2 regions of the Serratia sp. MMO-28 genome follow, and region 2 is predicted to be linked to the other one. Evidence: riboswitches for the same ligand, from Rfam matches in the RefSeq annotation. Region 2 holds a riboswitch; the other holds the start of a gene.
The links. Region 2 has a riboswitch for cobalamin ahead of btuB (TonB-dependent vitamin B12 receptor BtuB). Riboswitches for the same ligand answer to the same signal wherever they lie in the genome.
Positions count from the first base shown of each region.

Region 1: another riboswitch for cobalamin. It lies ahead of WG891_RS16425 (cobyrinate a,c-diamide synthase); the one in region 2 lies ahead of btuB (TonB-dependent vitamin B12 receptor BtuB).

Region 1 is NZ_JBBCVB010000018.1:37,699-49,050, forward strand. Features, by position in the region: gene cbiB (adenosylcobinamide-phosphate synthase CbiB) at 1-940, opposite strand, end outside; gene WG891_RS16425 (cobyrinate a,c-diamide synthase) at 937-2,319, opposite strand; cobalamin riboswitch at 2,492-2,710, opposite strand; gene pocR (transcriptional regulator PocR) at 2,989-3,894, opposite strand; gene WG891_RS16435 (MIP/aquaporin family protein) at 4,137-4,946, opposite strand; gene pduA (propanediol utilization microcompartment protein PduA) at 5,455-5,739, shown strand; gene pduB (propanediol utilization microcompartment protein PduB) at 5,736-6,548, shown strand; gene pduC (propanediol dehydratase large subunit PduC) at 6,568-8,232, shown strand; gene WG891_RS16455 (propanediol/glycerol family dehydratase medium subunit) at 8,248-8,919, shown strand; gene pduE (propanediol dehydratase small subunit PduE) at 8,934-9,455, shown strand; gene WG891_RS16465 (diol dehydratase reactivase subunit alpha) at 9,566-11,352, shown strand, end outside.
Region 2 is NZ_JBBCVB010000014.1:138,966-150,317, forward strand. Features, by position in the region: gene WG891_RS14315 (dihydrolipoyl dehydrogenase) at 1-1,298, opposite strand, end outside; gene WG891_RS14320 (glutathione peroxidase) at 1,429-2,160, opposite strand; gene oxyR (DNA-binding transcriptional regulator OxyR) at 2,311-3,228, shown strand; gene sthA (Si-specific NAD(P)(+) transhydrogenase) at 3,211-4,608, opposite strand; gene ampR (LysR family transcriptional regulator AmpR) at 4,786-5,664, opposite strand; gene ampC (class C beta-lactamase) at 5,829-6,914, shown strand; gene fabR (HTH-type transcriptional repressor FabR) at 7,242-7,874, shown strand; gene WG891_RS14350 (YijD family membrane protein) at 7,888-8,244, shown strand; gene trmA (tRNA (uridine(54)-C5)-methyltransferase TrmA) at 8,289-9,389, opposite strand; cobalamin riboswitch at 9,501-9,714, shown strand; gene btuB (TonB-dependent vitamin B12 receptor BtuB) at 9,784-11,352, shown strand, end outside.

The DNA.
Region 1 (11,352 bases), on a different contig from region 2:
GCAGGCGCAACAGTGCAAACAGCAGCAGCGCCAGTAACGCAGCCATCCTCATCAAATGAATGCTGTGGGGGATATCCGCCAGCGCCACTTCCCGCTGGCCGTCACCGATCCAGGGTTTTTCTACCCGCTGACCAAAGTAATCATTCGGCCCACCCAAGCGAATCCCCAGGGCTCCGGCCACCGTCGCCTCCGGCCAGGCGCAGTTCGGGCTGGCGTGCTGATAACGATCGCGCCAGCCAATGCACAAAGCGCGGCGATAGTTCAGCCCCACCAGCCAGGCCGCCGCACTCAGCAGCAACCAACTCAGCCGGGCCGGTAACCAATTAGCAAGATCGTCCATCCGAGCCGACACATAGCCGATGGCGCGGTATTGCGGTGTTTTGTAACCGACCATTGAATCGAGGGTATTGACCGCTTTATAGGCCATCGCCAGCGGCGCACCGCCGAGCAGCAGGAACATCAGCGGCGCGATCACGCCGTCTACGCTGTTTTCTGCCACCGTCTCCACCACCGCGCGGTTAATTTGCGGGGCTTCGAGCTGCGACGTATCACGCCCGACAATCCACGACAGTTTGCGCCGGCTCTCTTCCAAACCGGCGTACTCCAGCGCGTAGTGCACCTCCATCGCCGCATCCTCCAGGCAGCGCGCGGCCAGCAGGGTGTAGATCAGCCACACTTCAGCCAGCCAGCCGAGCCAAGGGTGGATCTGCGTCAGCAGTGCTAAAAAGCCCCAACTGAGCAACCACACCAGCCCCACTACCGCCAACCACAGCAGCCCACCGCCGATCCTGAGCGCCCTTTCGCTGTGGCAAGCGCGGCGGATCGGGCGTTGCAGAACGTTAATCAGGTTACCGATCCAGCGCACCGGATGCGGCCAGTGCGGCGGATCGCCCAGCAGGCTGTCGAGCAGAAAAGCCGCAAACCAGGCTGCCAGCGTCATAGCACGCTCCTGGCCGCCGTCAGCCAGCGATCCAACAAGCCAGGGCGTTGTGCAAAATGAATATGCAGATAGCTGGCCTGAGTGCGGCCAAGCTGATACCCCCCCTGCCAGCGCTGTACCGCAACGCCGTCGCGCCATTTGGCGCAGTCAAATACCGGCGTCAGCGGGCTGGAAAAATCGGAATAGTGAAACTCGTGGCCGCGCAGGGTTTCCCCTTTGGCGGCCAGCAACGTGTCGGTACGGGCTTGCCACTGGCAATAGCCGAAGCGCGTCAGGCGATCTCCCATGCGGCTTTCCCCCGGCAAAATGCCGCTCATCCGGTGGCACTGCCCAGCACTGTCGGTCAGCCCCTGGCCGAGATACATCAGGCCACCGCATTCGGCATAGATCGGAATCTGCCGCCGCTGCGCCGCCTGTAGCGCAGCGTGCATCTGCATGTTGGCCGCCAGTTGCGCTGCATGTACTTCGGGGTAGCCGCCGCCGAGGTAGATCATCTGGCAAGCCGGCAATTGGCGATCGTGCAGCGGGCTGAACCGTTGGATGCGCACGCCCGCCTGCTCCAGCAGATCGAGGTTATCCGGGTAGTAGAAGTTGAAAGCCTCATCCTCGGCCAGCGCCAAGGTTAAGCCTGCGGCCAGTTCAGGCGCGGGTAATGCCGGGGGTTGGCCGACCGGTTGGTGGCCAGAGAGGGTCAGCGCCAGCAAGCGATCGAGATCGACATGGGCTTCAACCTGCTGCGCCAGCCGCTGCCAGCAGGGATCGTTGCCAGCACTTTCTTGTGCAGCAACCAGCCCCAGATGGCGGGACGGTAACGCCACCTCCGCCAGCACCGGCAAGCGCCCTAACACCGGTATGGCGCAATAACGTTCGATAGCCTGACGAATCAGTTGGTAATGTTGGTCTGAATTCACCCGGTTGACGATCACCCCAGCTAGATTCAGTGCCGGATCAAACTGGCGGAAACCCAGCACGGTTGCCGCCACCGAGGTGGATACCGCTTTGCCGTCCACCAGCAGGATCACCGGGCAGCCCAGTTGCTTGGCCAGCGCCGCACTGCTGCAATAGTCGGGATCAATACCATAGCCGTCGTACAGCCCCATCACGCCTTCGATCACCGCCACATCGGCATGGCACCGATGTTGGTTGTACAGGCCGTTGAGGGTTGCCGCTGGCAGCATAAAGGCATCCAGGTTGCGCGATGCCACGCCGGAAACGGCACGGTGCCAGCCAGTATCCAGATAGTCGGGGCCGACCTTGAACGGTTGCACGCGCAGGCCGCGCCGTTGCAGCGCGCGCAGGATGCCGAGCGTCAGCGTGGTTTTGCCACAGCCGCTGCCGGTACCTGCGATCAGAAAAGCGCTTTTGTCTGTTGGCTGCATAAAAAAATCCCGGCCACTCGGTCGGGATTTCGGCGTCAAAAAGATACGCTCACACAGCACCAACGCTGCACGTATCTAGTGACAACCCGCTTCCCTCCGAAGGAGTTGAATGCTAGCCCCAAAGAACTTGGCGTTGCAGGTAGGCAGCTAGCACCTTTACAACTCAAGTACGCAGGGGGTAAACCAACTGGCCGGTCTTCTGGCTTAGCTTCATCCTCATCCACCACCTTCCCGATCTACAGATCAGTGGCATAACCAGCGCCTTACAAAATACTTTGGCTATACGGTGAAATCGTCAGCATCACAGCAGCGGGGGCTGCGGGGGATTAACACCCCCTTCCCAATCACAATTTATTCAGATTGTGAGTTATCCAGTTGGCGATAATAATTCTTTTACCTAACTCATTTAATCTATCAATTTATTAACATTGCGATAGCATTAAATATTTTCTCTATAGAACGTCTTACTGATAATAATTAATATACGTCAGCTAATTAATAAAAAAATGTTCAGTTTATTTATTTGCGAAAAAAACATGGCCACACGATAGTAAAATATTGCTCTCTGACAACGGCCATTGCTGTTGCAGCAAGGGCTTAACGCTTATTTTCAGATTTTATCAATAACAAAATATTGTTATCTGCCTCTGCCATTCAGTAATGCCACTCTTACTCCACCAGATTGGGTTGCTCAATCGCCAGCGAACGAAATGCTTGCGGTGTCACATTATAAGTCTGGCGAAATACCTTACAGAAATAACTGGTCTGCGAGAAACCCAGGTTTTTCGCAATGCTGGCAATACTCCAATCACTGTGTTGTAACATCTCCCTGGCATTGGCCATACGTTGTTGATTAACCCACACGTTGAAGCCAACGCCCTGATATTTTTTGAATAGCTTGCTGAAATAGTAAGGGCTGAGATACACCTTGGCTGCCACGTCTTCAAGGCGCAACTCTTCTGAAAGATGGGCATCAATATAGCGCAACGCCTTTTTCATTTTCGCTTCGTGCGGATTGGGCTGGCGTGCCTTAGCCTGCTCTTTAGTTTCGTTATTATCTTTGATCACCACAAAATTCAGATGCTTCTTCAAACAATTTTCCACGATCAGCTTCAGCAAATCCGCCGAGGCAATCACCCGTGAATATTCCATCACCTGCACATTATGGAACTCATCCAGCAACGCCGGATCCTTTTGCCAGCAGTCATCAACGCTGAGGATATCAATCAGCCCGACTTCCTGTTGCAGCCTGACCTGGCCACACAGCACAAAGCCCACCAGGTGGCCAGCAATCACCAGCGGGATAGAAAAATCCGTCAAGCCCGCATGGCAGCGATAGATACAGGGCTCATTGGATTTTGAGGCTTCAAGCCCGCCACAGCGGTCACTCATGCGGCAACGCAGATGGTTAACGGGATCCTGGCGCATCATCTGGCAAAACGAGGTGAAATTAAACAGATCGGAGATTTCCTCACCGTGAATGTTCACGACCACGACGGCCAATCCCGTAGCCTGAGCAAAGTCTTGGGCAATTTTATTGATGAGTTCTGAGTTAAGTAAACTGGCAGAAATCATTATAGCCCTCCCTACGTGAAGTTTTATTTATTGTGATAATCTGTCCCTACTGTTATCAGTTTGTTATTTTTTGCTTTTATCTCCCGAGGGGAAAATGAAAAGATAAGATTCGTTAATCGTATTAAGAGCCAGCGCTTAAGCCTATCAGACTAATAAAAAACCCGAAATCGATTTTCATGGATTAATCCAAACAGATCACAAAAATCATCCTCACTCCAATTTTGGAATGAGGAGACTCAAAATCAGATCTTTTCTTCTCCTAATTGGCAGGCATTACACGGCAGATTTTTGCCAATTAAATAGCGGTAACCGGCAGCGCCCAGGCAGGCACCAATCACCGGAGCGACGATCGGCACAATAAAATAGGGAATATCGCGCCCGCCGGTCATTGCCACTTTGCCCCAGCCAGCAAAGAACGCGAACAGCTTCGGCCCAAAGTCACGCGCCGGGTTCATGGCAAACCCGGTCAACGGGCCCATCGAAGCACCGATCACCGCCACCAGAATACCGATCAGCAAAGGCGCCAGTGGCCCGCGCGGCACCCCATTGCCGTCATCGGTCAGCGCCATTACCAGACACATCAGAATGGCGGTAATGACGATTTCCACCAGTGATGCCTGTAGCACGCTAATGGCAGGATTTGGATAAGTGCTGAAAATGCTGGCCAGTTGCAGGCTCTCCAGGCTGCCGCGCACCATATTTTTCGCCGCTTCGGTCTCGGCAAACAGATTATGGTAGAGGGCGTAAACCAGCGCCGCGCCACAGAAGGCACCGACAATCTGCGAGGCACAGTACCCCAGCACCTTGCCGCGCGGGAAGCAGGCAAACAGCCACATGGCGATGGTGATCGCCGGGTTCAGGTGCCCACCGGAAATCCCCGCCGTCAGATAAACCGCCAGAGAAATCCCCAACCCCCAGACGATGCAGATTTCCCACAGGCCAAAATTGGCTCCGGCCAACTTCGCCGCACAAAGGCACCCGGCACCGAAAAAAATAAACAGCCCGGTGCCGAGAAACTCGGCAATACATTGCGCTTTCAGTGAATCATTCATAACCTTCCCCTGCGTGATTGGATGAGGAATCAGCCCACATCAACTGGCTCCCGGGCAACAGCAATACTGCGAGCTACTATAGAGAGCGGGCAAACGAAAGTGTTGTTGCAATGGCCAAGCGGCGGGGGAAAAACTTGCCTGGCAATAACAGATTATTGTTATTGATAATTTGAAAAATCATTTATTCTCAGGGTAATAGATAGAATTTTATTTAAAGCTAAAATAACACTTTCTTGTTCTACCCTTCTTCCGTTATTGCTATCCAGCTCTCAATTTTCACGCTCTGACGCTAATAATAAAATTTCAGATTAAAATAGAAATTTGAAAAGCGAATTTTTGCTAATACCGAAGCATTACAATTCACAATAAAAACAGTGAAATAGAAAACCTTCACATCCAATTTTTATTATCCAGTCACCAACCATTCTCCGCAAACAATTTAAGTCAGCCATTCTTTTTCGTTGCTTATTTGTATATTCGCTGCATCACAGTCCTGACAGAGGTGTTTATGCAACAAGAAGCATTAGGAATGGTGGAAACCAAAGGGTTAGCCGCCGCCATCGAAGCCGCCGACACCATGGTGAAGTCTGCCAACGTGGCGCTGGTGGGCTACGAGAAAATTGGCTCTGGCCTGGTGACCGTCATCGTCCGCGGCGACGTGGGCGCAGTGAAAGCGGCAACCGATGCCGGTGCCTCTGCCGCCGCCCGGGTGGGAGAAGTCAAAGCCACTCATGTCATTCCGCGCCCACATAGCGACGTGGAGAAATTCTTACCAAAGGGAAATAGCCGATGAGCAGCCATGAGCTGGTCGACAAAATCATGGCCCAGGTGATAGCCAAGGTCAGCGAGCACACCCCGGCTGCTTCCTCACCACTCACACACACAACACGAGATACGGTTATGGCAGAAAAAACCTGCAGTTTAACGGAATTCGTTGGGACCGCCATTGGCGACACAGTGGGTCTGGTTATTGCCAACGTCGACAGCGCCCTGCTGAGCGCCATGAAGCTGGAAAAGAGCTATCGCTCGATTGGCATTCTCGGCGCCCGCACCGGTGCGGGCCCGCACATTATGGCGGCAGATGAAGCCGTCAAGGCCACCAATACCGAAGTGGTGAGTATTGAACTGCCGCGCGATACCAAAGGCGGCGCGGGCCATGGCTCGCTGATCGTCTTCGGCGGTAACGATGTCTCCGACGTGAAACGCGCCGTTGAAGTGGCGCTGAAAGAGCTGGATCGCACCTTCGGCGACGTTTATGCCAATGAAGCCGGTCATATCGAACTGCAATACACCGCTCGCGCCAGCTATGCGCTGGAAAAAGCCTTTGGCGCACCGGTGGGCCGTTCCTGCGGGGTGATCGTCGGCGCTCCGGCCGCCGTTGGCGTGCTGATGGCTGATATCGCGGTGAAATCCGCCAACGTCGACGTGGTGGCCTACAGCTCACCGGCACAGGGCACCAGCTACAGCAACGAAGTGATTCTGGTGATCTCCGGTGATTCCGGCGCGGTGCGTCAGGCGGTGATATCCGCCCGAGAGATCGGCAAAACCGTTCTGGCCACGCTGGGTGCCGAACCGAAGAACGACCGCCCTTCTTATATCTGATGCCAAGTGAGGCTGTTTCATGAAATCGAAAAGATTTGAAGCATTGGCAAAACGCCCGGTCAATCAGGACGGCTTTGTCAAAGAGTGGATCGAGGAAGGCTTTATCGCCATGGAAAGCCCCAACGATCCCAAACCGTCGATCAAAATCGTCGGCGGCGTCATCACCGAGCTGGACGGCAAGCCGCAGAGCGAGTTTGACCTGATTGACCACTTTATTGCCCGCTACGGCATCAATCTGGCACACGCAGAAGAAGTGATGGCGATGGATTCGGTGAAGCTGGCCAATATGCTGTGCGATCCCAACGTCTCTCGCGCCAGCATCGTGCCGCTGACTACCGCCATGACCCCGGCGAAAATCGTCGAAGTGGTGTCGCACATGAACGTGGTGGAAATGATGATGTCGATGCAGAAAATGCGCGCGCGTCGTACGCCGTCACAGCAGGCACACGTCACCAACGTGAAAGACAACCCGGTGCAGATCGCCGCCGACGCCGCAGAAGGTGCCTTCCGCGGCTTCGATGAGCAGGAAACCACCGTCGCGGTAGCCCGTTATGCGCCGTTCAACGCCATCGCGCTGCTGGTTGGCTCGCAGATTGGCCGCCCAGGCGTGCTGACTCAATGTTCACTGGAAGAAGCCACCGAACTGAAACTCGGCATGCTGGGCCACACCTGTTATGCCGAAACCATTTCAGTGTATGGCACCGAACCGGTGTTTACCGACGGCGATGACACCCCGTGGTCGAAAGGCTTCCTGGCTTCGTCCTACGCTTCACGTGGGCTGAAAATGCGCTTTACTTCCGGCTCCGGCTCCGAAGTGCAGATGGGCTATGCAGAAGGCAAATCCATGCTCTATCTGGAGGCCCGCTGCATCTACATCACCAAAGCCGCCGGGGTTCAGGGCCTGCAAAACGGTTCTGTCAGTTGCGTGGGCGTACCTTCGGCCGTGCCTTCCGGCATCCGGGCCATTCTGGCCGAAAACCTGATCTGCTCCGCGCTGGATCTGGAGTGCGCCTCCAGTAACGACCAGACCTTTACCCATTCGGACATGCGCCGCACTGCCCGCCTGCTGATGCAGTTCCTGCCGGGAACCGACTTCATCTCCTCCGGTTATTCCGCGGTACCGAACTACGACAACATGTTCGCCGGTTCCAACGAAGATGCGGAAGACTTTGACGATTACAACGTGCTGCAACGCGACCTGAAAGTGGACGGTGGCCTGCGCCCGGTGCGCGAAGAAGACGTGGTTGCCATCCGTAACAAGGCTGCGCGCGCACTGCAAGCGGTGTTTGCTGGTATGGGGCTGCCGCCGATCACCGATGAAGAGGTTACCGCCGCCACCTACGCCCACGGTTCGAAAGATATGCCGGAACGTAACATCGTCGAGGACATCAAGTTCGCGCAGGAAGTGATCAGCAAAAACCGCACCGGCCTGGAAGTGATAAAGGCGCTGGCACAGGGCGGCTTCGAAGATGTGGCGCAGGACATGCTCAACATCCAGAAAGCCAAGATCGCCGGTGATTACCTGCACACGTCGGCCATCATCGTCGGCAATAACCAGGTGCGATCGGCCGTCAACGATCTCAACGACTATGCCGGCCCGGCTACCGGTTACCGGCTGCAGGGCGCACGCTGGGAAGAGATCAAAAACATTCCTAACGCACTTGATCCTAACGCGATCGATTAAGGGGTTCACGCCATGGTGGATATTAACGAAAAACTACTGCGCCAGATTATTGAAGGCGTGCTGCAGGAAATGCAGGTGGAACAAAAGCCGGTCTCCTTCCAACCGGATGCACCCGCCGCCGCACAGCCTGCAACGGCCCCCGGCAGCAGCTTCCTGACCGAAGTGGGTGAAGCCAAGCCCGGCAACAGCCAGGATGAGGTGATCATTGCCGTCGGCCCGGCGTTTGGCCTGTCGCAGACCGTCAACATCGTTGGCCTGCCGCATAAAAACATCCTGCGCGAGCTGATTGCCGGTATCGAAGAAGAAGGTATCAAAGCGCGAGTGATCCGCTGCTTTAAATCATCCGACGTCGCCTTTGTGGCGGTGGAAGGCAACCGCCTCAGCGGTTCCGGCATTGCCATCGGCATCCAGTCGAAGGGCACTACGGTGATCCATCAGCAAGGGCTTCCCCCGCTTTCCAACCTGGAACTGTTCCCGCAGGCACCGCTGCTGACGCTGGAAACCTACCGGATGATCGGTAAAAACGCGGCCCGTTATGCCAAACGAGAATCACCGCAGCCGGTACCGACGTTGAACGATCAGATGGCACGGCCAAAATACCAGGCCAAATCGGCGATTCTGCACATTAAAGAAACCAAATATGTGGTGACTGGCAAGAATCCGCAGGAACTCCGGGTACAGCTTTAACAAAGGAAAACACAATGAATTCCGAAGCTATTGAATCCATGGTGCGCGATGTCCTGAGCAAAATGAACAGCTTGCAAGGGCAAACCGTCACCACCGCCACGCCGCCAGCAGGCAACGGTAGCAAGGCCAAAGTGGCCGATTACCCACTGGCCAACAAACACCCGGAGTGGGTGAAGACCTCTACCAACAAAACGCTGGATGATCTGACGCTGGCCAACGTGCTCAACGGCAGCGTCACGCCGCAGGACTTGCGCATTACGCCGGAAATCCTGCGCATTCAAGCCGATATCGCCCGTGATGCGGGCCGCGAACGCCTGGCAATGAACTTTGAGCGTGCGGCGGAGCTGACGGCGGTGCCCGATGACAAGGTGCTGGATATCTATAACGCCCTGCGCCCGTTCCGTTCCAGTAAAGAGGAGTTGAACGCCATCGCCGACGATCTGGAGAAAAACTATCACGCCAAGATCTGCGCGGCGTTTGTCCGCGAGGCGGCAGCACTGTACGTGCAGCGCAAGAAACTTAAAGGCGACGATTAAGGTCAAGCTAAACCGTTCCTTTCGTTGGGGGAAAGGAGAACTAACCAGTCTCCTCTCCCACTGGGAGAGGAGCGTTACCACCGGCATAAAGTTAACACTGAGGGCGGGACATGCGTTACATAGCAGGTGTGGATATCGGTAACTCATCAACGGAAGTGGCGTTGGCGCGCTGTGATACCGGGGGGAGGTTCGAATTCGTCACCAGTACCCTGACTGAAACCACCGGAATCAAAGGCACCCAGCGCAATATGTTTGGCATCCGCCAGGCGCTGGACATGCTGGCGGCCAAAGCGGGCATCGCCCTGAGTGATATCAACCTGATCCGCATCAACGAAGCCACGCCGGTGATTGGCGATGTGGCGATGGAGACCATTACCGAAACCATCATCACCGAATCCACCATGATCGGCCACAACCCGAAAACCCCCGGTGGACTGGGGCTCGGGGTGGGTATCACCATCACCATGGACGAGTTGGTGACGCGCGATCCTTCCCAGCCCTACATTCTGGTGGTGCCGAAAACGGTGGATTTTGCCGATGTCGCCAGCGTGGTTAACGCCACCAATGGGGCCGGTTACCGCATCACTGCCGTGATTATGCAACGTGATGATGGCGTGCTGGTGAGTAACCGCCTCACACACCCGTTGCCGATCGTTGACGAAGTGCTGCATATCGACCGCATTCCAATGGGGATGTTGGCGGCGGTTGAAGTGGCTATGCCGGGCAAGGTGATCGAAACCCTCTCCAACCCCTATGGCATTGCCACCGTGTTCTCACTCAGTGCTGAAGAGACTAAAAACATCGTCCCGGTAGCTCGCGCGCTGATCGGCACCCGTTCAGCGGTGGTGGTCAAAACCCCGGAAGGCGACGTCAAGGCGCGTTCGATACCCGCGGGTCATCTGGAGCTGTTAGCCGATGGCCGCACTTTACGGGTGGACGTCGCCGCAGGCAGTGAAGCGATCATGAATGCCGTCAACGCCTGCCGCCGCATGGAGAACGTTAGCGGTGAAGCGGGCAGCAATATTGGCGGTATGTTGGAACATGTGCGCCAGACCATGGCAGAACTGACGAATAAGCCCACCAGGGAAATCTTCATTCAGGATCTGCTGGCCGTGGACACATCGGTGCCGGTGAACGTGACCGGCGGGCTGGCCGGTGAGTTCTCGCTGGAGCAGGCGGTAGGCATCGCCTCGATGGTGAAGTCCGATCGGCTGCAAATGGCGCGTATCGCCAGTGAGATCGAACAGACGTTGCATATCGATGTGCAGGTCGGCGGAGCCGAGGCCGAAGCCGCGATCCTCGGTGCCATGACCACCCCAGGCACCCGGGCACCGCTGGCGATCCTCGATCTCGGTGCCGGTTCAACGGATGCCTCCATCATCAACGCCAAAGGCGAAATCATCGCCACCCACCTGGCCGGTGCCGGAGACATGGTGACGATGATTATCGCTTCAGAACTGGGCCTGGAAGACCGCTATCTGGCTGAAGATATCAAAAAGTATCCGCTGGCTAAGGTGGAAAGCCTGTTCCACCTGCGCCATGAGGATGGCAGCGTGCAGTTTTTCCCCCAGCCGCTGCCCGCCGAGGTATTTGCTCGCCTGGTGGTGGTGAAACCGGAAAATCTGCTGCCGTTGCCCGGTGAGTTCTCACTGGAAAAAGTGCGCAATATCCGCCGCTCGGCCAAGCAGCGGGTGTTCGTGACCAACGCGCTGCGCGCCCTGCGCCAGGTCAGCCCAACCGGCAATATCCGCGATATTCCCTTCGTGGTGCTGGTTGGCGGCTCGTCGCTGGATTTTGAAATTCCACAGTTGGTTACCGACGCCCTCGCCCACTACAAGCTGGTGGCCGGGCGCGGCAACATCCGCGCCTGCGAAGGCCCGCGCAATGCGGTCGCCAC
Region 2 (11,352 bases):
TGATGCGCCCAGGCCAGCAGGTGAGCAATATGCTCCACATCCGGGCCGATCATCTCAGCCCCTAAAAAGCGGCCAGTGCCTTGCTCACCGTAGACGTGCAGAATACCTTTGTTACGCAGCATCACGCGTGAGCGGCCCTGATTTTCGAACGACACTTCACCCACCTCAAAGCAGCCACAGGCGCTAAATTTCTGGCTCAGCTCGCGGAATGTGGAGCCGACCATGGCGATTTGTGGATCGGAGAACACCACAGAAATCGCGCTGCGGCGCAGCCCTGGGCTCACTTCCGGGTAGCTGCCAGCATTTTGCCCGGCAATACGCGCCTGATCGCTGGCTTCGTGCAGCAGCGGCAGTTGATTGCTGGCATCCCCGGCGATGAAGATATGCGGTACGCTGGTTTGCATGGTCAGGCGATCTGCCTGTGGAACGCCTTTGGCATCGAGTACCAGGCTGGTATTTTCCAGGCCGAGGTTGTCGACATTCGGGCGGCGACCAGTAGCCGCCAGCACGTAATCCACCGCTATTTCCTGTGTCTGACCGTGCTGATCCTGATAGCGGATAAACACTTTTTCGCCTTCGCGCTGCATGATGTCTACCTGCACGTCGGGATCGAGAGTGAACTCTTCCCCCAGCGTTTTAGCGGCATATTCACGCACGGCGCTGTCGGTTAGTGGGCCAACGGCACCGCCAACGCCAAACACGTTGGTTTTTACCCCAAGGCGATGCAGCGCCTGGCCCAGCTCCAAGCCGATGACGCCTGGCCCGAACACGGCGACCGACTGCGGTAAATCATCCCAGTTGAAGACGTCGTCATTGACGATCAGGCGATCGCCCAACTGGTTCCACGGCGCAGGCCAGCTTGGACGTGAGCCGGTCGCAATGACAATACGTTGTGCCACGATGCGCGTATGTTGGTCCACCTGCAGGGTATTGTCGTCGATAAAGCGGGCATACCCCTGAATTTTGTCGGCTGCCGGGATACTGTCGACGCCTTCCAACACAAAACCGACAAAGCGATCGCGTTCACGTTTGACGCGAGCCATCACTTCGCGGCCATTGACGATCGTTTTGCCTGCAGGATGTACGCCAAAACCCGGGGCGCGCTCAATCTGGTGTACCGCGTCCGCGGCAGCAATCAATAATTTGGAGGGCATGCAGCCCACGCGAGCACAGGTGGTGCCGTAAGAGCCACCTTCAATCATCACAACATTCGGGGTAGTGAGTTTGGCTGCGCGATAGGCACCTAATCCCGCCGTGCCGCCGCCAATCACCGCGACATCAACATTCAGCTGTTTCATATCCACTCCAGAATACCCTGAGTATCCCATCAGGTATAAAAAGGGCGGGCCAGCGCCCGCCAAAAGTTCACGTATTTTTCAAACGGCACATTGTTGAGTGCCGGATGAAACCCGTCGGGTATTTTTTTGATTAGGCTGACAGGAAAGCTTCCAGATCGTCGCTGCCACCGATATGACGACCGCCGATAAACACCTGTGGCACGGTAGCGCGGCCGCTGACAGCGCGCAGGCTTACGGTGGTGGCATCTTGGCCCAGCACGATCTCTTCGTACTGCATGCCGCGCTCTTGCAGCATTTGTTTGGCTTTAGCACAGAATGGGCAGCCCGGTTTGGTGAACAGGGATACGGATTCCTGCACTTTGAACTCTGGAGCCAGGTATTTCAGCATGGTGTCAGCATCGGACACTTCAAACGGGTCGCCTGGTTTGTTGGGCTCAACGAACATTTTTTCTACTACGCCGTTGCGCACCAGCATGGAGTAACGCCATGAGCGTGGCCCAAAGCCCAGGTCAGCTTTCTCAACCAGCATGTTCATGCCCTTGGTGAACTCGCCGTTGCCGTCTGGCACAAAGGTAATATTTTCAGCATGCTGGTCTGCTTTCCAGGCGTTCATCACAAAAGTGTCGTTAACCGAGACACACAAAATGCTGTCAACGCCGTGCTGCTTGAACACGCTGTAGAGTTCGTTATAGCGCGGCAGATGGCTGGAGGAACAGGTTGGCGTGAACGCACCTGGCAGAGAAAACAGGATTACAGTTTTATCTTTAAACAGGTCATCGGTGGTGACATCAATCCATTGGTCGCCCTGACGGGTGTGGAAAGTAACCTGCGGGACTTTTTTGCCTTCTTGACTGGTAAACATGGATTAACCCCTTAATTAGAAAAATGATTTTTTTAATTCTGTGCGGTCTTGCTTCGTTGCGGAACATTATTCCTGCTCGGGCTTGATAGATCTAATCACTCGTTGCTATCTTATCTATCGCCATGAGCTATCATGGCTTGGAGGGAAATAATGAATATTCGTGATTTAGAGTATCTGATCGCCTTGGCCGAGCATCGCCATTTCCGGCGCGCAGCCGATTCATGCCATGTTAGCCAGCCGACATTGAGTGGGCAGATCCGCAAGCTGGAAGATGAGCTGGGCGTGATGTTGCTTGAGCGCACCAGCCGTAAGGTGTTATTCACTCAGGCGGGCTTGCTGCTGGTGGAGCAGGCGCGTACCGTGCTGCGCGAAGTCAAAGTTCTGAAGGAAATGGCCAGCCAGCAGGGCGAAGCCATGTCCGGGCCGCTGCATATCGGGCTGATCCCTACCGTGGGGCCTTATCTGTTGCCGCAGATTATCCCAACGCTGCATAAAACCTTTCCCAAGCTGGAAATGTATCTGCATGAAGCGCAAACCCATCAACTGCTGGCACAGCTCGACAGCGGCAAGCTGGACTGCGCGATTCTGGCGTTGGTAAAAGAAACCGAAGCCTTTATCGAAGTGCCGTTATTTGACGAACCGATGAAGCTGGCGGTGTATGCCGATCACCCATGGGCACAGCGTGACCGTGTGGCAATGCCGGATTTGGCCGGGGAAAAACTGCTGATGCTGGAAGATGGCCACTGCCTGCGCGATCAGGCGTTGGGTTTTTGCTTCCAGGCCGGGGCAGATGAAGATACCCATTTCCGCGCGACCAGCCTGGAAACGCTGCGCAACATGGTGGCAGCAGGCAGTGGGATTACGCTGTTGCCAGCGCTGGCGGTGCCACCTGAACGTGAGCGCGATGGCGTTTGTTATCTCGATTGCTACAAGCCGGAACCGAAGCGCACCATTGCGTTGGTGTATCGCCCTGGTTCCCCGCTGCGTGGCCGTTATGAGCAGTTGGCCGAGGCGATCCGCGAGCACATGCAGAATTACCTCGGCTCTGCTTTAAAACAGGCGGTTTAAGCCGTTCAGCGCGGCAACCCGATAGGCTTCGGCCATGGTCGGATAGTTGAAGGTGGTATTGACGAAATACTCGATAGTATTGCCTTCACCTTTCTGCTCCATGATCGCCTGGCCGATGTGAATGATCTCTGCCGCACGCTCGCCGAAACAGTGGATCCCCAGGATCTGCAGGGTGTCGCGGTGGAACAGGATCTTCAGGCTACCGACGTTCATCCCGGCGATCTGCGCCCGTGCCAGGTGTTTGAACTGCGCGCGGCCTACCTCATACGGCACCTTCATGGCGGTCAGTTCCTGCTCGGTTTTACCGACAGAGCTGATTTCCGGAATGGTGTAAATGCCGGTTGGGATATCTTCGATCAGGTGCCCGCTGGCGGCACCGGAAGAAATGGCCTGCGCGGCGATGCGGCCTTGATCGTATGCCGCTGAGGCCAGGCTTGGGTAGCCAATCACGTCACCCACGGCGTAAATATGGGCCACCGCCGTCTGGTACATGCTGTTGACCTTCAGCAAGCCACGGCTGTCAGACTCCAGACCGACATTCTCCAGCCCCAGCGAATCGGTGTTACCGGTGCGGCCGTTGGCGTACAGCAGGCAATCGGCCTTCACTTTTTTGCCGGATTTGAGGTGCACAATCACGCCATCTTCTGTGCCTTCGATCTTCTCGAACTCTTCGTTGTGGCGAATCACCACGCCATTGTTCCAGAAGTGATAAGACAGTGAATCCGACATTTCCTGATCGAGAAACGCCAGCAGGCGATCGCGGGTGTTGATTAAGTCCACTTTGACGTTCAAACCGCGGAAGATCGACGCATATTCGCAGCCGATCACTCCAGCACCGTAGATCAGCACATGGCGCGGTTCGTGGTTCAGTTCCAGGATGGAATCGCTGTCGTAAATGCGCGGATGCGTAAAATCAACGCTGGCCGGATGATAAGGGCGTGAACCGCAGGCGATCACAATATGGTCGGCGCGGATGGTGTCCTGAGTGCCGTCTTTATAGCTAACGCTGACGGTGTTGGCGTCGATAAAGCGGGCATCGCCAGCAAACAGTTTGCATTGGTTACGCTCATAAAATCCTTGGCGCATGCGGGTTTGCTGGTTAATAACGCTGTCGGCGTGGCGTAAAATATCAGGGAAAGTGGCACTGAGGGTGCGGGAGTTATTGTAAAGCGGGTTCTGGTTGAATTCGATAATGCGGCTGACCGCGTGGCGGAGGGCTTTTGAGGGGATGGTGCCCCAGTGAGTACAGCCGCCGCCCACGTTGTTGTACCGTTCGATCACGGCCACGCGGGCACCTTGTTTCACCAGCCCCATAGCGGCGCCTTCACCACCAGGGCCCGAGCCAATAACAATGGCGTCAAATTGATAGTGCTGTTGCATGTAGGATAGACCTGTTCTTATACAAGATTACAACGGTATCTTAACATCATAGCGCTGTGTGCCCAATGACCAGTAGCCTTTTCAAGACGGTTTCTTGTACCGGCAGGTATTCAGCTGCGCGTATTCTCCAGGCCCAGTTTAAGATAGGCTTAACAACCGGTTGCCTGCGAAATCACGTTATCCCACCCTAAACTGTGCGCTGAGCCAAGCGGAAAACGCCGTCATGGCAGGGCTTTCGGCTCGCGATTGCAACCGCGTTAGCCAGTAGCCACCAAGGTTGATTTCAGCGGGAAAGGGGCGCATAAGTCTCCCCGTTTGCAGTTGGTGATTGAAAATCTTACAGGGGGCGAGCGCGATACCTGTTCCCAAAAGCGCGGCTTCGATCATGGTCAAGGAAGAGTCGAATATCATCACCGGGTGCGCGGGCGAAGGTGGATGTTCGTTAATGCTCTGCAACCAGTGGCTCCACTCATCACGGCGAAAAGAGCGTAGCAGCGTAAATTTATGCACGTCAGCAGGTTGCTGTAACTGCTGGGCAATCGCTGGAGTGCACAGCGGAGACAGTGGGGCATCGCAAATAAACAGCGCCTCTGTGCCGTGCCAGGCACCGCTACCGAAGCGAATGGTGTAATCGTGGCCTTCGGCGGCCGGATCAACGCGATTATTGTGGGTGGAGAGCTGCAGTTCAATATGCGGATGACGGCGGTTGAAATCGTCCAAACGCGGCAACAGCAGGCCTACAGCAAAGCTTCCCACCACACCCACTTTGAGTTTTTCGCGCACTTGCCCGGCAGAGAAGCGATCCAGGGTATTGGCAATGCGATCGAAAGAGTCATTTAACACCGGCAACAGGCTTTCGCCCTCGGTGGTTAACATCAGCCCGCGCGAAACACGCACAAACAATTGGCAACCCAGTAGCTGCTCTAGTGATTTCACCTGCTGGCTGACCGCCGCATGGGTGACATGCAGTTCAATCGCAGCATTAGTAAAGCTTAAATGACGCGCGGCTGCTTCGAAAGATCTGAGCGCATTGAGCGGAATGTAAGGGCGAACCACGATTTCACCTGTAAGATTTTCTTTTATCAGACGCTAAAATTAACAGTTTGTTGCGGCCTGTCAAACTGGGCAAACTGCACGCGAAACAACAACCCAGAAGGTTAAACACAGTGAAATTAATTTCTCGAACGTTGATAGCGACGGCATTGGCATCGGTATGTTCTATGAGTATTGCAGCCACTCCTGATGTGGAAACTACCGTGAATCAGGCAATAAAACCGCTGATGCAGCAGCAAGGTATCCCCGGCATGGCGGTGGCGGTCGTCGTCAAAGGCCAGCCTTACTACTTTACCTGGGGTATGGCTGATGAAGCACAACATCGTCCGGTGAAAGAAGACACCCTCTTTGAACTGGGCTCTGTGAGCAAAACTTTCACCGGGGTACTGGGCGGCGTCGCCGTGATAAAAGGCGAGATTGCGCTTAGCGATCCGGCCAGCAAACACTGGCCAGCACTTAACACGCCGCAGTGGCGCGACATCACTCTGCTGCAATTGGCGACTTACAGCGCAGGTGGCCTGCCGTTGCAGGTTCCGGACGCAGTCACTGACGAGACTGGGCTGGTAAGCTTCTATCAACAGTGGCAACCACAGTGGTCACCGGGAAAAACGCGTCAGTATGCGAACAGCAGTATCGGGCTTTTTGGGCTTTTAGCGGCAAAACCCAGCGGGCTTTCCTTTGAGCAAGCCATGCAACAACGCGTGTTCACGCCGCTTAAGCTCAATCACACCTTTATTACTGTACCGGATGCGGTCAAAAATGCTTACGCCTGGGGCTATCGCGATGGCAAACCCGTACGTGTATCACCGGGCATGCTAGATGCAGAATCCTATGGCGTGAAGTCCTCCATAAAAGATATGTCGCGCTGGATGCAGGCGAATATGGACCCGCAGCAGGTTGCAGATAAGACGTTACAGCAAGCGTTGGATCTGGCGCAAACGCGTTTTTATCGCACCGAGGCCTTATATCAGGGGCTGGGCTGGGAGATGCTTAACTGGCCCGCTCAGGCCGCCATGGCAGTGAAAGGTGCCGATAACGCGATCGCGATCGGGCCGCAGCAGGTGCTGGATGCACAATCACATCCTCGTGTGGATGCGTCGTGGGTTCACAAGACGGGAGCAACGGGTGGGTTTGGCGCCTATGTCGCTTTTATCCCTGAAAAGCAGGTAGGGATCGTTATGTTGGCGAATAAAAACTATCCGAATACCGAGCGGGTAAAAGCCGCGATGCAAATTTTAAAGGCATTGCAGTAATTGAGAGGGGCGGATTTTTTCGCCCCTAACGTCGTTCCTATAAGCATGATGGGTGACAGTAGACAGTAAATGTAGGCAGGAGCACCAGGCACTGTCTGTAGCGTAACCGGGTATTTTGACGAATCAGAAGGGTAAATCAGGTATAACATCACTCTTGTTACAGAAAACGCGTTGGCGCGGGATATTTGCCGTTTCCTAAGTAACTCCCTATAAAGCGCCGTTGGCACCGCGCAGAGCGCGTTTGTATAAATGCTGTTGCAATAAATTTGCTATATTGCCAGCTCTACGGCGTTAGACTGAGTGGATGGAATTTATCTGAATATGCACATGGGCGTCAGAGCACAACAAAAAGAACGGACGCGTCGTTCCCTCATTGAAGCGGCTTTTAGCCAGCTCAGTGCCGAACGCAGTTTTGCCAGCCTAAGCCTGCGCGAAGTTTCGCGGGAGGCAGGTATCGCGCCGACGTCGTTCTATCGCCATTTTCGCGACGTGGATGAACTGGGGCTCACCATGGTCGACGAAAGCGGCCTGATGCTGCGCCAACTGATGCGCCAGGCACGCCAACGTATTGCCAAGGGTGGCAGCGTGATCCGCACGTCGGTATCCACGTTTATGGAGTTTATAGGTAATAACCCCAACGCGTTCCGCCTGCTGCTGCGCGAACGTTCTGGGACTTCTGCGGCATTTCGCGCGGCGGTAGCGCGTGAGATCCAACATTTTATTGCTGAACTGGCGGATTACCTCGAGCTGGAAAACCACATGCCTCGCAGTTTTACCGAAGCACAGGCAGAGGCGATGGTGACCATTGTGTTCAGTGCCGGTGCGGAAGCGCTGGATATTGATCTCGAACAACGGCGTAAGCTGGAAGAGCGATTAGTGCTGCAATTGCGGATGATTTCCAAAGGAGTCTACTACTGGTATCGCCGCGAGCAAGAAAAAACCTCTGCATCCCGCGTATAAAAAGGTGAAAGTGATGGAAAAAACCTGTCGTGAGAATGGTACTTTACTGCTGGCGCTGGTTGCCGGTCTGTCCGTTAACGGTTCTTTTGCCGCGCTGTTCAGCTCGGTGGTGCCGTTTTCAATCTTCCCATTGATTGCGTTGGTGCTGGCAGTGTATTGCCTGCATCAGCGTTACCTGAGCCGGCCAATGCCGGATGGGATGCCGAAGCTGGCCGCTGCCTGCTTCCTGTTGGGGATCCTGGCATACAGCACGATCGTGCGGGTGGAGTATCCGCAGATTGGCTCCAACTTCCTGCCATCCATCATCTGTGTGGCGTTAGTGTTCTGGATTGGGTTCCAGTTGAAGAAACGCGAATCGCTCTCGCAGTAAAAGCGATGTTTAATGGGCGGGCTTGGAGCCCGCCAGATAACCCGCTAGCGGCGTTCCAGCAACACACCGCATTCCATATGGTGGGTGTAAGGGAACTGATCGAACAACGCCAGGCGGCTGATGTTGTGGGTGGTCTGCAAGGTTTGCAGATTGGCGCATAGCGTTTCCGGGTTGCAGGAGATATAAAGGATGCGTGGATAGGCCTGCACCATTTTCAGGGTATCGTCATCCAGCCCGCTGCGCGGTGGATCGACAAAAATCGTCTCGCAATCATAACTCGCTAAATCAATCCCTTTCAGCCGGTTGAATTCACGTACCCCGTTCATCGCCTGGGTGAAATCCTCTGCCGCCATGCGAACGATCTGCACGTTGTCGATCTGGTTAGCCGCAATGTTGTACTGGGCTGCGGCAACGGAAGGCTTGGCGATTTCGGTGGCCAGTACGCGCTTGAAGTTGCGCGCCAGTGCCAGTGAAAAGTTGCCGTTACCACAATACAGCTCCAGCAGATCGCCTTGCGAATCCTGGGTGACATCCAGTGCCCATTCCAGCATGTGTACGTTCATTGTGGCGTTCGGCTGGGTGAAGCTGTTCTCAACCTGGCGATAAATCATGTCGCGGCCTGCAACCGGCAATACTTCGTCGACATAATCCTGATCCAGCATGATTTTCATCTTCGACGCACGGCCAATCAGCTGCACATCAAAGCCCTGTGCACGCAGGGCATCACGCAAGGCTGCGGCATCCTGCAGCCATTGTTCATCCAGTTTGCGGTGATACAGCAGCGAGGCAATGATTTTGCCGCTCTGTGTCGAGAGGTAATCAATCTGGAACAGCTTGTGGCGCAGCACCGGGTTGGGTTTGATAGCGGCGATCAGCGCGCGCATCAGCCGGTTAATCAGCTCGCTGGCGGCCGGGAAGCTGTCGACGCGGATACGCTGTTTGGTCTGCTGATCGAACATGATGTGGTACATCTCGTCTGCATCATGCCAGATTCGGAATTCCGCACGCATACGGTAGTGGCTGACGGGCGAGCGGAACACTTCCGGCTCGGGTGCCATGAACGGTGACATCATCGTCTTCAGACGGGCAGTTTTCTCCGCCAGTTGGTCATCATAGCGTTCAATGGGCAAAATCTCGGGCGTCATGGTTCTTCTCGTCAGGCAATTAGATCTGCGGCGATTGTAGGGAATCAAGCCGTGAAGTCCAGTGTTGTTATGTTTGTAGCCTTATTGGCAGTCTAGAAATCTATTTACATTGATCGTAGCATGGCCATCCGGCCTCAAGCAGCGAGTGAAAAGGGAATCCAGTGTGAATCTGGAGCTGACGCGCAGCGGTATGGGGAAGTCACGGCGATAGCGTTTTAACGCAGACACTGTCCACTGCTGGATGGGAAGTCATCGCCCGGTGCCGGTTGCCCACGGCAATCTGCAAATCCTAAGCCCGAAAACCTGCCGGTGTACGTCGCAAAATCCATAGCCGTCGCGAATTATCGGCTGTGATCCTGCGGCATCCGCCAATTAAGTTTGGATGCTTTTCTTAATGACAATGATAAAAAATACTCTGCTGGCGGTGGTTTCCTCCGTGACGGCAATTTCTGGCTGGGCGCAAGACAACACCACAACCAATGACAGCGATACCCTGGTGGTGAGCGCCAATCGCTTCCCGCAGCCGGTTTCTTCCGTGCTGGCACCCACTTCGATCGTCACCCGTAATGATATTGAGCGCTGGCAGGCCAAGAGCGTGGCGGATGTCATGCGTCGCCTGCCGGGAGTGGATATCGCACAAAATGGTGGCTTGGGGCAGAGCTCCTCGGTCTTTATCCGCGGTACGGAATCTAAGCACGTGCTGTTACTGATTGACGGTGTGCGCCTGAATCAGGCGGGGATCAGTGGTTCATCCGATCTGAGCCAGATCCCGATTTCGCTGGTGCAAAAAGTTGAGTTTATCCGCGGCTCTCGCTCTGCCGTCTACGGTTCTGACGCCATCGGTGGGGTGATCAACATCATTACTACCCGCGAGAAGAAGGGCTCTTCGCTCTCTGCCGGTGTCGGCTCGCACGGTTATCAGGAGTACGACGCTGCCACGCAGCAGCAACTGGGGCAAAACACCATCGCAACCTTGGCGGGTAACTATACCTATACCAGAGGGTTTGACGTGGTGGCCAACCTGCCAGATAGCTCAGGTAATCCGGCGCAACCCGATCGCGATGGCTTCATGAGCAAATCGCTGTATGGCGAGCTGCAGCACCAGTTTAGCGAGCAGTTGGGCGGCTTTGTGCGTGGTTACGGTTACGATAATCGTACGGCTTATGACGGTAGCTATAGCGGCCTAGATACTCTGCATCCTGATGCGTTACCCGATACCCGTCAGCTATACAGTCAATCATGGGATAGCGGCCTGCGTTATCGGGAAGGGATTTATGCCACGCAGTTAACTGCCAGCTATAGCCACAGTAAAGACTATAATTACGACCCGAAATACGGCCGCCACTCTGCGTCATCAACCCTGGATGACACGACACAATATAATGTGCAGTGGGGAAACAATGTCCAGGTTGCTCACGGCAGCATCAGCACCGGCGTGGATTGGCAAGAACAGAAGCTGGAGCCGGGCACTGCTTATATCACCGACAGTAAGAGTCAACGTAATACCGGGCTGTATCTGACAGCACAACAGCAGCTTGATGCAGTGACCCTGGAAGGAGCAGTGCGTGGTGACGACAACTCGCAATTCGGTTGGCACAATACCTGGCAAACCAGCGCCGCGTGGGAGTTTGTTGAGGGCTATCGGGCGATTGCTTCTTATGGCACCGCATTCAAAGCGCCGACGCTGGGGCAGCAATACGGTGACTTTGGCGGTAACCCAGAATTGAAGCCGGAAGAAAGCCACCAGTGGGAAGGGGGTTTTGAGGGGCTAACCGGCCCAGTTAGCTGGCGGGTAACCGGGTATCGTAACGATATCGATAATCTGATCAGTTATTCTTCCAGCCGTGTTGTGCCTGCCTATTACAACGTGGATCAGGCGACGATTAAAGGCATTGAAGCTACGGCTTCCTTGGATACCGGGCTATTTACCCATCAGATCAGCTATGACTATGTTGACCCACGC